DNA from 3 places in the Streptomyces sp. NPDC092952 genome. Region 3 is predicted to be linked to each of the others. Evidence: riboswitches for the same ligand, from Rfam matches in the RefSeq annotation. Region 3 holds a riboswitch; each other region holds the start of a gene.

Region 1 (4,471 bases), on a different contig from region 3:
GTTCGGCGGACTGATCGCCAGCGTGATCGGATTCGTGATCGGTCTGCTCTTCAAGATCCTGATCTTCGTGATCCTGGTCGGCGGGCTCATCTTCGTCGTACGCAAGTTCATGTCGTCCTCCTCGCGTGGTGACTGGTAGGACGATCGGAGACAGGCCGGGACGTTAGCCCAGGTGAGCTAAGTAGCGAGTGAATGAAACATCCCTCGCGGACCCGGCCTATACAGTGACAATTCGCTGTCGCCACCGGGGAGTCAACAGCCCGTCACCACACTGAATCAGTGGGTTCGTACGACGTTCGGCCCCCGGACTCCAGCCGTGCGGCAGCCCGTGGGGGCGGCCCCCACAGGCGGGATGACCACCCCGTCACCATGCCTGGGGGTGACTGTTGACCACGGCATCGAGGGCTGCTGCCCCGACGCTGATCGGATCGGTGCAGCGAGCGCTGAGACTGCTGGAAGCCGTGGTCGCCCACCACGGCGGGGCGCCCGCGAAGCAGTTGGCCAGAGAGGCCGGACTGCCCCTCCCCACGGCCTACCACCTGCTGCGGACCCTGACGCACGAAGGCTATTTACGCCGGGAGAACGGCGTCTTCGTCATCGGGACCGCGGCCCAGCGGCTGATCGGTGTGGAGACCCGGCAGGGCCGTCGCGGCAAGATGGCCGAAGCGCTGGGACGTTGGCGCGACATCATCGGAGCCCCGGTCTACTGCGCCGTCTACCGCGAGGGCGAGATCGATCTCGTCGCGGTCGCCGATTCCCCCGACGCCCCCGCCATCGCCGCCTCGGGGTCCTTCCGGGAGACCGGCCATGCGCATGCGATCGGCCAGTGTCTGCTGAGCCGGCTCGACGAGAAGACCCGCGAGGACTACCTGGATCGTCACCCTCTGCGTCCGCTGACCCGCTACTCGTTGCGGGACCGCGCGTCCTTCCTGGAACGGCTCCGGTCGCTGGAACGGATGGAGCCCGTCATCGAACGGCAGGAGTACGCGCTGGGGACGGTCTGCGCGGCGATCCCGATCGCCGCGGGATTCACCGCTGCGGCGATGGCGATTTCGTTACCACTGGAGCAGGAAAGCCGGTTGCTCCCCGCAGTCGAACAACTACGTGGCGAAGTGGCCAACCTCTTGCGTTCGTTCGTGTTCTCTATCAGTATCTGAAAAATCACTCCTTGTGATCTGCTATCGCGTGCACCACGATGGCGTCAAGAGGGCCACGGGGGATCATTCCTGGCCAGATTCATCTACTGCGGGGTTGAACGATGCGCGAGTCGGTTCAAGCTGAGGTCATGATGAGTTTCCTCGTCTCCGAGGAACTCTCTTTCCGGATCCCGGTGGAGCTCCGGTACGAGGTCTGCGATCCATACGCGATCCGGATGACCTTCCATCTGCCCGGTGACGCCCCCGTCACCTGGGCTTTCGGCCGTGAGCTGCTGCTCGACGGCCTCAACAGCCCCAGTGGGGACGGCGATGTGCACATCGGCCCCACCGAGCCCGAGGGGCTCTCCGATGTACACATCCGTCTTCAGGTCGGAGAGGACCGGGCGCTCTTCCGGGCCGGGACGGCACCACTTGTGGCCTTTCTCGACCGGACCGACAAGCTCGTGCCGCTCGGGCAGGAGTGCACGCTCGGTGACTTCGAGGGCAGCCTGGAGGACGCCCTGGGCCGGATCCTCGCCGAGGAGCAGAACGCCGGCTGACGAGGAGCACCGACGCGGACCGGTCCCCCGGTCGGGCACAGGCCCCCGCCGGACGGGTGAATCGCCCGCCCGAGGGGCGGTCACGGCTTCGCCCTTCGGCGACGGCCCCTGCCCGTCCCGGCCCACGCGGGCGTCGGAGCCCCGGCTTCCGCGCCGTGCCCCGCACGGTCCGCCGAGACGACCAGCGCGGCGAGCGCCGTCGTCACCGGAACCGAGGCGACCAGCCCGATCGAGCCGACCAGCGTCCGTACGATCTCCTCCGCCACCAGCTCGCTGTTGGCCACCGTCCCCATGCTGCTCTGCGCGACGGAGAACAGCAGCAGCAACGGCAGGGCCGCGCCCGCGTAGGCGAGCACCAGGGTGTTGACGACCGAGGCGATGTGGTCGCGGCCGATCCTGATCCCCGCCCGGTAGAGGTCCCGCACACCCAACGTCGGGTTGGCCTGGTGGAGTTCCCAGACCGCCGACGTCTGGGTGACGGTCACATCGTCGAGTACGCCGAGCGAACCGATGATGACACCGGCCAGCAGCAGCCCGCTCATGTCGATGTGCGGGTAGAGGCCGTGGATGAGGCCGGTGTCGTCATCGGTGTTGCCGCTCAGGCTCGCCCAGCCGATGAAGAGCGACCCGAGCAGCCCGATCAGCAGCAACGAGACCAGCGTGCCGACCACCGCGACCGAGGTGCGGGCGGTCGGGCCGTGGCACATGTAGAGCGCGATCAGCATGATCGCGCTGGACCCGACCACCGCGACGAGCAGCGGATTCGAGCCCTGGAGTATGGCCGGGAGGATGAAGAGGGTCAGCACGGCGAACGACACGGCCAGCGCGATCAGCGCCATCACCCCGCGCATGCGCCCCACCGCGACCACGACCAGCGCGAAGACCCCGGCCAGCAGGGTCATCGGGAACTTCCGGGCCACATCCGTCACGGAGTACTGGAGCTCGCGGGGCGCGTCGGGGGCGTACGCGGTCACCACGCCCTGCCCCTCGCGCAGTTTGCGCGGCGAGTCGGGCTGGACGATCTCGGTGAAGGTCCGTCCCTTGTCCCGGCCGGTCGTCACCTCGATCGTCGCCTTCTCGCAGAGCCCCCGCTCCTTCCCCCCGGCCGGCGCGGTGGAGCCGTCGAGCGGCGTCTGAACAGCGTTCACGTCCTTGCAGTCCACCTTGGTGACGGTCACCACCTTTCCCTGCTGGGTCTGCCGGTCGAAGCCGACGCCGGTCCGCTCGTGCGGCGGCGTGCCGCCCGGCCAGAGCGCCACCAGACCGACGAGAACGGCGGTGGCGAACGGGATCAGTACGGCCGCGATGACCTTCCGCAGATGCCGGGAGCCGGGGGCGGCGGGGCCGTGGCCGTGGGAATGGCCGTGGGAGTGGTCGTACGCGGATCCGGGCGTCTGGTCGTTCGTGCGGCCGTGCGTTCTGTCGTGGGGTACGCCCTGAGACCGGGCCTGTGGTTCGTGGTCCGTGTGGGGAGAGGTCACCGGCCGATCATCGCAAGAAGGGCCGGGCCCTCTGTTCATCGCGCCGGACGGGGCGCTAGCGTGGAGGAACCTTTGCACACGCGGGAGCTCGGAGCACCGGGCTGAGAGGGCGCTGACATCCGTACGTCCGTACGGGACAGGCTGCGCCGACCGCCGAACCTGTTACCGGGTAATGCCGGCGTAGGGAGTAGGTCTCATGACCACATCGGACGCACGCACGCCTGCCTCGGACCAGAGCGTCGAGGCCGGGAAGTCCATCGGCTGGCACAAGGGATACGTCCAGGGCTCGCGCCCGGACCTCCGAGTGCCGGTCCGCCAGGTGCACCTCAGCAACGGCAAGGCCGTGACGCTGTACGACACGTCGGGCCCGTACACCGACCCCGCGGTCGACACCGAGGTCCGTCGCGGACTCGCACCGCTGCGGGAGAACTGGATCATCGCCCGCGGCGACACCGAGGAGTACCCCGGCCGCCCGGCCCGTCCCGAGGACGACGGGCTCAAGCACACCTCGCCTCGTGGAGGGCTGCGCAACCTCGACGCGGTCTTCCCCGGCCGCCCGAGGCTGCCGCGCCGCAGCGGCACCGGCCGGCCGGTGACCCAGCTCGCGTACGCCCGCCGGGGCGAGATCACCCCGGAGATGGAGTACGTGGCCATCCGGGAGAACGTCGAACCCGAGGTGGTGCGCGAGGAGATCGCGGCCGGCCGGGCCGTACTGCCGGCCAACGTCAACCACCCCGAGACCGAGCCGATGATCATCGGCAAGCGGTTCCTGGTGAAGGTCAATGCCAACATCGGCAACTCCGCGGTGACTTCCTCCATCGAGGAGGAGGTGGAAAAGATGACCTGGGCAACGCGCTGGGGCGCCGATACCGTCATGGATCTGTCCACCGGTCGCAACATTCACACCACCCGTGAGTGGGTTCTCCGCAATTCACCCGTTCCGATCGGCACCGTCCCGCTCTACCAGGCACTCGAAAAGGTGGACGGCCGGGCGGAGGAACTGACCTGGGAGATCTACAAGGACACGGTCGTCGAACAGGCCGAGCAGGGCGTCGACTACATGACCGTCCACGCCGGCGTACGCCTCCCGTACGTACCGCTGACCGCGCGCCGCAAGACCGGCATCGTCTCCCGCGGCGGCTCGATCATGGCGGCCTGGTGCCTCGCGCACCACAAGGAGTCCTTCCTCTACGAGCACTTCGAGGAGCTCTGCGAGATCCTCGCGAGCTACGACGTGACGTACTCGCTGGGCGACGGCCTGCGGCCCGGCTCGATCGCCGACGCCAACGACGAG
Region 2 (4,471 bases), on a different contig from region 3:
GGTGCACCGGCACCCCCGACTGGTCCGTACCGTCCAGCAGCACCCGGCCGCCCTCCAGGTGCTGGAGCCCGGCGACCACCCGCAGCAGAGTGGACTTGCCGCTTCCGCTCGGTCCCAGCACGGTGACGATCTCGTGCTCGGCGACCGCCAGGTCCACCGCGTCGAGCGCCGCCCGCCCGCCGAAGCGGACGGTGGCCGATTCCAGTGTCAGCATCTCCAGAACTCCCCGGACATCTCTAGAACTCCCCGGTCCGGTCCGTGCGGACCCGTTCGAGCAGCAGCAGTGAGACGGCGCAGACCACCATCAATATGGTGCTGAGCGCCATCGCCTGGCCGTAGTTCAGCTCCCCGGCCCGCCCCAGCAGCCGGGCCACGGCGACCGGCAGCGTCGGACGGTCGGGCCGTGCGATGAACACCGTCGCGCCGAACTCGCCGAGCGAGACGGCGAAGGCGAAACCGGCCGCGACCAGCAGCGCCCGCCGTACCAGCGGCAGATCGACCTCCCGCCAGGCCCGCAGCGGCGAGGCCCCGAGCACCGCCGCCGCCTCCCGCAGCCGCCCGTCCACCGCGCGCAGCACCGGCAGCATGGTCCGTACGACGAAGGGCACCCCGACCAGCGCCTGGGCGAGCGGCACCAGGATCCAGGAGGTCCGCAGGTCCAGCGGCGGCTTGTCCAGAGTGATCAGGAAACCGAAGCCGACGGTGACCGCGGAGACCCCGAGCGGCAGCATCAGCAGCGCGTCGAAACCGCGCGCCAACCGGCCCGCCCGCCGGGTCAGCGCCGCAGCGGCGAGCCCGCCGATCACCACCGCGATGACCGTGGCGACCAGGGCGTACTGGAGGGAGTTGGCGACCGCTTCGAGCGGCGCGACCAGGAACGTACCGCCGCTCGCGTCCGCCGATCCCAGCGCCCGGTAGTAGTCGAGCCCATGGCCGTCCCCGGTGTTCACGGAGCGCTCCACGAGCACCCCGAGGGGCAGCAGGATCAGCAGCAGTACGGTCAGCAGCACCCCGCCCAGCAGCGCCCACTGCCCGGCACCGCGCGGCCTGCGCGCCGTGCGCGCCGGGTCGACCAGGCGCAGAGCGGTCTCCCTGCGCCGTACGGTCCAGGCGTGCACGGCGAGGATCGCACCGACCGCGGCGAACTGCACCAGGGTCAGCACGGCGGCGGTCGTCAGGGCGAGGAGCTGCGCGGTCTGCCGGTAGATCTCCACCTCCAGGGTGGCGAAGCCGGGACCGCCGAGGATCTGCACGACCCCGAAGGAGGTGAAGGTGAAGAGGAAGACCATCAGCGCGGCGGCGGCCACCGCGGGGGCCAGCGCGGGCAGGGTGACCCGGCGCCAGGCGGCGAACCGTCCGGCGCCCAGCACCCTGGCCGCCTCCTCCTGCCGGGGGTCGAGCTGGGCCCACAGCCCGCCGACCGTGCGGACGACCACCGCGTAGTTGAAGAAGACATGGGCGAGCAGGATCGCCCAGACGGTCGTGTCGAGCCGTACGCCCCAGAGTTCGTCGAGGAATCCGCCGCGTCCGAGCAGGGCCAGGAAGGCGGTCCCGACGACGACGGTCGGCAGCACGAACGGCACCGTGACGACCGCCCGCAGCAGTTGCTTGCCGGGGAAGTCGAAGCGGGCGAAGACATAGGCGCCGGGCAGCGCGATCAACAGGGTCAGGGCGGTCGAGGCGAGCGCCTGCCAGCAGGTGAACCAGAGCACCTCGCGGATCTCCGGCCGGCCCAGCACCTCGCCGATCCGCCCGAACTGCCAGACGCCGTCCGCCTTCAGCCCCCGGCCGACGATCGCGGCGACCGGGTAGGCGAAGAACAGCGCGAAGAACGCGACGGGCACGGCCATCAGGCCGAACCGCGTCGCGCCCCGCCGCAGGGCCGGACCGCGGGCCGGGCGCGCGGCCCCGCCGCCCGGTCCCGGCCCGCGTCCCGCGGCCCTCGTTACTTCACGACGAGCGAGGACCACGACTGGACCCACTGCTCACGGTTCTTGGCGATCAGTTCCGGGGCGACGGTCTTCGGCCGGTCCACCGTGGCACCGAACTTCGTGAACAGCTCCGGCAGCTTCGCCTCCTCGGAGACCGGGTTCACGAACATGTTGAGCGGCATGTCCTCCTGGAACTTCTTGCTGATCAGGAAGTCCAGCAGGGCCTTGCCGCCCTTCTCGTTCGACGCCCCGTCCAGCAGCCCGGCGAACTCGATCTGCCGGAAGCAGGCCCCGGTGACCACCCCGGTCGGCGCCTGGGCCGGCTGCGGCTTCGCGTACAGCACCTCGACGGGCGGGCTGGAGGCGTACGAGACGACGAGCGGCCGGTCGGCCTTGGCCTTCTTGCCGCCCGCCGAACCGGAGAACTCCTCGTTGTACGCCTGCTCCCAGCCGTCGACGACCTTGACGCCGTTGGCCTTGAGCTTCTTCCAGTAGTCCTGGTAGCCGTCCTCGCCGTAGGCCGCGACCGTGCCGAGGAGGAAGCCGAGGCCGGGCGACGAGGTAGCGGCGTTCTCGGTGACCAGCAGGTTCTTGTACGCGGGTTTCGCCAGGTCGTCGAAGCCGGCCGGCGGTGCGAGCTTCCTGTCGGCGAAGTACTTCTTGTCGTAGTTGACGCAGATGTCGCCGGTGTCGACCGGGGTGACCCGGTGCTCGGCGTCAAGCACCGTGTCCTTCGCGACCCGGTCGAGGCCCTTGGCCTCGTACGGGGTGAAGAGCCCGCTGTCGAGGGCGCGGGAGAGCAGGGTGTTGTCGACGCCGAAGAACACGTCGCCCCGGGGCGAGCCCTTGGTCAGGATCTCCTGGTTGAGCGCGACGCCCGCGTCGCCGCTCTTCAGCACCTTGACGGTGTAGCCGGTCTCCTTGGTGAACTCCGCCAGGACCTCCTTGGAGGCGTTGAAGGAGTCGTGGCTGACCAGCGTCACGGTCTTGGAGCCGGAGCCCTTGGTGCCGCCGGAGCCGGCGGCCGTGTCGTCGGAGCCTCCGCATCCGGCGAGTGCGGTGACGCCGACCGCGGCGGCGAGGGCCGAGACCGCGAGCCGACCGGTCCTGCGTGTGGTGCTCATTGTGGATTCCTCCTGGGTTTTGGCCAGGAAGAGACGCGGCCCCACCCGCGGAAAGCGGGCAGGGCGCAACAGCATGAGTTGATGACCGAACTTCCTACCCGGAATGACCCGGGCGAGGTTCAGAGGGTCTGCGGCCGACCTGTCCTCGGTGCCGCACTCTCAGCGCTGTGGCGCTCCCCTGTCGGAATATGAAGTTGATTTCGGGCCCAGATTACACGGGCCCCGGCGACCGCCCCGGGGTGTGTCCGTTCCGGCCGTCCTCCGCCGGACCGGACACACCCCGGCGCGCTCAGCGCTCGGACGCCGCCAGCTGCCCGCAGGCCCCGTCGATCTCCTGGCCCCGGGTGTCCCGTACGGTCACCGGCACGCCGTGGGCCGCGATCGCCTCGACGAAGGCCCGCTCGTCCTCGGGCCGCGAGGCGGTCCACTTGGAGCCGGGCGTGGGGTTCAGCGGGATCAGGTTGACGTGTACGCGCTTGCCCTTGAGCAGCCGGCCCAGCCGGTCGCCGCGCCACGCCTGGTCGTTGATGTCCCGGATGAGCGCGTACTCGATGGAGATGCGGCGGCCGGACTTCTCCGCGTACTCCCACGCGGCGTCCAGCACCTCGGCCACCTTCCAGCGGGTGTTCACCGGCACGAGGGTGTCGCGCAGCTCGTCGTCCGGCGCGTGCAGCGACACGGCGAGCCGGCACTTGAAGCCCTCGTCGGCGAACCGGAGCATCGCCGGCACCAGGCCCACGGTGGAGACCGTGATCCCCCGCTGCGAGAGCCCCAGTCCGTCCGGCTCCGGGTCGGTCAGCCGGCGGATCGCGCCGACCACCCGGTTGTAGTTGGCGAGCGGCTCGCCCATGCCCATGAAGACGATGTTGGAGAGCCTGGCCGGACCGCCGGGGACCTCCCCGTCCCGCAGCGCCCGCATGCCGTCGACGATCTGGTGGACGATCTCGGCGGTGGACAGATTGCGGTCGAGCCCGGCCTGCCCGGTCGCGCAGAACGGGCAGTTCATCCCGCAGCCCGCCTGCGAGGAGATGCACATCGTCACCCGCTCGGGGTAGCGCATCAGGACGGACTCCACGAGCGTCCCGTCATGGAGCTTCCAGAGCGTCTTGCGGGTGGTGTCGTCGTCGCAGCTGATGTGGCGGACCACCGACATCAGGTCGGGGAACATCGCCTCGGCGAGCTTCTCCCGCGAACCGGCGGGGATGTTGGTCCACCCGGCGGGGTCGTGCGTGTACCGCGCGAAGTAGTGCTGCGAGAGCTGCTGGGCGCGGAACGGCTTCTCGCCGATCGCGGCGACGGCCTCCCTGCGCTCGGCGGGCGTGAGGTCGGCGAGGTGCCGCGGCGGCTTCTTGGCTCCGCGGGGCGCGACGAAAGTGAGTTCTCCGGGCTTAGGCATGGTTCTTCCAGTGTCGCAGA
Region 3 (4,471 bases):
TGACGGCGGCGGCCACCCCCGAGGGCGCCGTGGTCAACGTGGCGACCAGGGCCTCCAGGGTGGTGCCCGCGGCGAGGGGCCGGGGCGCGCCGTTCACCGAGACGGAGAGCGGCGCGGAAGGGGGTACGGGCTCGGTCATGCGGGCTGCTCCTGACGTACGGAGGAGGCGGCGGAAGCCGCGGCGGGGCTCCCGGGGCCGGTGGACGGGAAGCGGAGCGGGGTGAAGGGGCGGGCCTGCTCGGGCGGTTCGCCGCCGGTGAGGAACTCGGCCATGACGTCCCCGGTGAGCGGGGTGAGCAGCACCCCGTTGCGGTGGTGGCCGGTGGCGAGGTGGAGGCCGGGCAGGGTGGTCGGGCCCAGCAGCGGGGCGTTGTCGGGGGAGCCGGGGCGCAGACCGGCCAGGGTCTCGGTGAGCGGCAGTTCGGTGATGCCGGGGACCAGTTCGTGGGCGTCCCGCAGCAGCTCGTAGACGCCGCCCGCGGTGACGGTGGTGTCCCAGCCCAGCTCCTCGCTGGTGGCGCCGACGACCAGCTCGCCGTTCTCGCGCGGTACGAGATAGACGTGGCTGCCCCGGACCACGGCCCGGACCGTCCGGCTCAGGAACGGCGCGTACCGGGCGGGCACGGTCAGCCGCAGCACCTGGCCCTTCACCGGCCGGACCGGCGGCACGGCCTCCTCCGGCACCCCCGGCAGCCGGCCGCTGAGGCTGCCCGCGGCCAGCACGACCTGGTCGGCCGCCGGCTCCGTACCCCCGGCGAGCACCGCCCCGGCGGCCCGGCCGCCCGTCACGGCCAGCCGCACCACCCGCTCGCGGTGGAAGACCACCCCGGCCCGCTCGCAGGCGGTCAGCAGGGCGGCGGCCAGCCGGCGCGGATCGATCTGGTGGTCGCCGTCGACCCGCAGACCGCCCCGCACACCCGGGGCCAGCATCGGCTCCAGCCGACGGCACTCCCGGCCGGTGAGCCACTCCGACTCCAGCCCCGAACGCCGTTGCAGGGCGTGCAGATCCCGCAGATGCGCGCGGTCGTCGGAGTCCAGCGCGACGGCCAGGGTGCCGCAGGCGCGGAAACCGGTCTCCCGCCCGCTCGCCGCCTCCAGCTCGGCCACGAAGGCCGGATACCGGGCGGCGGAGGCGAGGTTGAGGCCGAGCAGCAGCTCCTCGCCGTAGTGGAGTTCGGTGACGGCGGCCAGCATCCCGGCCGCCACCCGGGCGGCCCCGCCGCCCGGCTCGGGGTCGGCGACCGCGGTGCGCAGACCGCGCTGCGCGGCCCGCCAGGCAGTCACCAGACCGATGATCCCGCCCCCGACGACGAGGACGTCGTACCCGCTTCCGCTCCGAGAGGAACGCATGGGCTTCCAGCCCCTCCCTTCGCCGGCATGACCCGGATCAGGTTCGTACGGTCGGAGGCCGGCCAGCCTCCCTCTCAGCCCGGTGCGTCCGGGCTCCCGCGAGTGCTCTACGGGGCCAGCCTAGACCCCGTTCCGGCCGGGGCCGAGAACCCGCCCCTTCCTGACTGATCATCAGATGCGTAAGGTGTCACGGGTGAGCGAGCAGCAGCAGTCAGAGCAGCCGGACGGGCGGACCGGGCGCCGCGTCGTGGTCGTCGGCGCGGGCATGGCCGGGGTGCAGACCGCGGTGGCCCTGCGGGAGCAGGGCTTCACCGGCCCGGTCGTGCTGATCGGCGCCGAGCCCCACCAGCCCTACGACCGGCCCCCGTTGTCCAAGGCGGTCCTGCTCGGCAAGGCCGAGGACTCCGCGTTCGACATCGACTTCGAGGCGCTGGACATCGAACTGCGCCTGGGCGTCGAAGTCACCGGAGTGCGGCCGGACGCGCACGAGCTGGACACCGGGGCGGGCGCCGTCCCCTACGACGTCCTGGTGATCGCGACCGGCGCCGAACCGGTCGTCCTGCCCGGCACCGAGGGCGTCCCCGGCGTCCACCTGCTGCGCACCCTGGACGACGCGGCCCGGCTGCGGCCGGTCCTCGGCGAGCAGCACGACGTGGTGATCGTCGGCGCGGGCTGGATCGGTGCCGAGTTCGCCACCGCGGCCCGCGCCGCCGGCTGCGCGGTCACCGTCATCGAGGCCGCCGACCGTCCGCTCGCCGGCGCGCTGCCCGCCGAGGTCGCCGCCCCGATGGCCGCCTGGTACGAGCAGAGCGGCGCCGAGCTCCTCACCGGCACCCGGGTCGACCGTGTCGAGCCGGGCCGGGTGGTCCTCGCCGACGGCCGGGCGATCCCGGCCGGAGCGGTCGTCGTCGGCATCGGCGCCCGCCCGGCCACCGGCTGGCTGGCCGGCTCCGGCATCGCGCTCGGCCCCGACGGATCGGTCACCGCCGACGAGGCGCTGCGCACCTCGCTGCCCGATGTGTACGCGGTCGGCGACTGCGCCTCCTTCCCCTCCGCCCGCTACGGCGAGCGCCTGCTCGTCCACCACTGGGACAACGCCCTCCAGGGCCCGCGCACGGCCGCCGCCCACATCCTCGCCACGGCCCCGGACGACGCCCCCGCGCCGCCGGTCTACGACCCGGTGCCGTACTTCTGGTCCGAGCAGTTCGACCGCTTCGTGCAGTACGCGGGCCACCACGGGAGCGCCGACACCCTGCTGTGGCGCGGCGATCCGGCCGGGCCCGCCTGGTCGGTGTGCTGGCTGCGCGACGGCGTGCTGGTCGCGGTGCTCGCCGTCGGACGGCCGCGAGACCTGGCGCAGGGCCGCAAGCTCATCGAGGCGGGAACGCCGCTGGACCCCGGGGCGGTGGCCGACCCCGCCGTACCGCTGAAGTCGGCGGTACGGAGGTAGCACGGCCCTGAAGGGCGGAGTCCGGGTATCGGCTGTCGGTGCGGGATGGCAGGCTTGTCCCCGTGACCGAGATTGACGCGAAGACCGATGCTCTCGTACCCGCCTGGCTCCACCTGCCCGACATCGCCGAAATGCTCGGTGTCGAGGTGACGCGTGTGCGCCAGCTGGTCAAGGAGGGCCAGCTGATCGCCGTGCGCCGGGGCGAGAACCGGACGCTCCAGGTGCCCGCCGCCTTCATCGACGGCGACAAGGTGGTCAAGGGCCTCGCCGGCACCCTGACGCTCCTGAAGGACGACGGCTACAACGACGATGAGATGCTGGAGTGGCTCTTCACTCCCGACCCGACCCTGCCGGGCACCCCTGCCCAGGCGCTGAGCGAGAATCGCGGTACGGAGGTGAAGCGCCGCGCCCAGGCGCTCGCCGTCTGACCGCAGGCCCCGCGTGAGCGGGTGAGGGGGCGGGCCCCGCGGCCCACCCCCTCACGGCCCGCCCGCGCCCGCTCCACCACGCACTCCCCGGGGGGAACCGCACCATGTCCACGGCCCGCGCGCAGCTGTCCGACGCACGGCTCTACCTCTGCACGGACGCCCGCCGCCGCCAGGGCGACCTCCCCGAGTTCCTCGACGCCGTCCTCGCCGCCGGGGTGGACATCGTCCAGCTCCGCGACAAGGGCATGGAGGCGGCCGAGGAGCTCGACCACCTGGCCGTCCTCGCCGACGCCTGCCGCCGCCACGGCAAGCTCCTCGCGGTCAACGACCGTGCCGACGTCGCCCATGCGATCGGCTCCGACGTGCTCCACCTGGGCCAGGGCGACCTGCCGGTGCCCGCCGCCCGCGCCGTTCTCGGCGGCACCGTGCTGATCGGCCGCTCCACGCACGCCCGGTCCGAGGTCGACGCGGCCGTGGCCCAGCCCGGTGTGGACTACTTCTGCACCGGCCCCTGCTGGCCCACCCCGACCAAGCCCGGCCGCCACGCCCCCGGCCTGGACCTGGTGCGGTACGCCGCCTCCCTCGGCGGGCCGCGCCCCTGGTTCGCCATCGGCGGCATCGACGCCGGCAACCTCGACGAGGTGCTGGACGCCGGGGCCCGCCGGGTGGTCGTCGTCCGGGCGATCACCGAGGCCGCCGACCCCGCCGCGGCCACCGCCGAGCTGGCCGGGCGGATCAGGGCGCGCGCCACGGAGTGATTTCGGCCGGGTGTCCGAAGGATGGACAAAGTACCGGTCAATTCGGGCAATTCCCCCTGGTCCGGTCCATTGGGAGGTGCGGCCTGGTTAACCTGCCGGTATGGCCCTTGGCACACCATCCACCAGGACAGATCACGCGCGTACGGTGCGTGAACTCCTCGCGACCGGCAAGCCTTCGTACTCGTTCGAGTTCTGGGCGCCCAAGACCGAGAAGGGCGAGCGGAACCTCTGGAACGCGCTGCGCCGGGTCGAGGCCGTACGGCCGAGCTTCGTCTCCGTGACCTACGGTGCGGGCGGCTCCACCCGCGCCGGGACGGTGCGCGCCACCGAGCAGATCGCGGCCGACTCGACCCTCACCCCGGTCGCCCACCTCACGGCGGTCAACCACTCCGTCGCCGAGCTGCGCAACATGGTCGGGCAGTACGCGGACGCCGGGATCAGGAACATCCTCGCCGTGCGCGGAGACCCGCCGGGCGACCCGATGG

Evidence for each region. A riboswitch is a leader RNA that binds a small molecule or an ion and turns the genes downstream of it on or off. The one in region 3 is predicted to bind thiamine pyrophosphate.
Region 1: linked by a shared signal. The riboswitch ahead of thiC (phosphomethylpyrimidine synthase ThiC) and the one ahead of thiO (glycine oxidase ThiO) in region 3 are both predicted to bind thiamine pyrophosphate.
Region 2: linked by a shared signal. The riboswitch ahead of ACIQGQ_RS21165 (thiamine ABC transporter substrate binding subunit) and the one ahead of thiO (glycine oxidase ThiO) in region 3 are both predicted to bind thiamine pyrophosphate.

The regions. Positions count from the first base shown of each region.
Region 1 covers NZ_JBIVPT010000003.1:233,775-238,245, reverse strand. Annotated here, with positions in the region: gene ACIQGQ_RS08800 (DUF5326 family protein) at 1-139, shown strand, start outside; gene ACIQGQ_RS08795 (helix-turn-helix domain-containing protein) at 387-1,157, shown strand; gene ACIQGQ_RS08790 (SsgA family sporulation/cell division regulator) at 1,259-1,696, shown strand; gene ACIQGQ_RS08785 (YibE/F family protein) at 1,777-3,216, opposite strand; TPP riboswitch at 3,248-3,381, shown strand; gene thiC (phosphomethylpyrimidine synthase ThiC) at 3,374-4,471, shown strand, end outside.
Region 2 covers NZ_JBIVPT010000008.1:179,237-183,707, forward strand. Annotated here, with positions in the region: gene ACIQGQ_RS21155 (ABC transporter ATP-binding protein) at 1-214, opposite strand, end outside; gene ACIQGQ_RS21160 (ABC transporter permease) at 237-1,850, opposite strand; gene ACIQGQ_RS21165 (thiamine ABC transporter substrate binding subunit) at 1,946-3,055, opposite strand; TPP riboswitch at 3,129-3,245, opposite strand; gene rlmN (23S rRNA (adenine(2503)-C(2))-methyltransferase RlmN) at 3,345-4,451, opposite strand.
Region 3 covers NZ_JBIVPT010000005.1:261,019-265,489, forward strand. Annotated here, with positions in the region: gene thiS (sulfur carrier protein ThiS) at 1-139, opposite strand, end outside; gene thiO (glycine oxidase ThiO) at 136-1,350, opposite strand; TPP riboswitch at 1,348-1,460, opposite strand; gene ACIQGQ_RS15195 (NAD(P)/FAD-dependent oxidoreductase) at 1,544-2,800, shown strand; gene ACIQGQ_RS15200 (Rv2175c family DNA-binding protein) at 2,863-3,228, shown strand; gene thiE (thiamine phosphate synthase) at 3,333-3,986, shown strand; gene metF (methylenetetrahydrofolate reductase [NAD(P)H]) at 4,087-4,471, shown strand, end outside.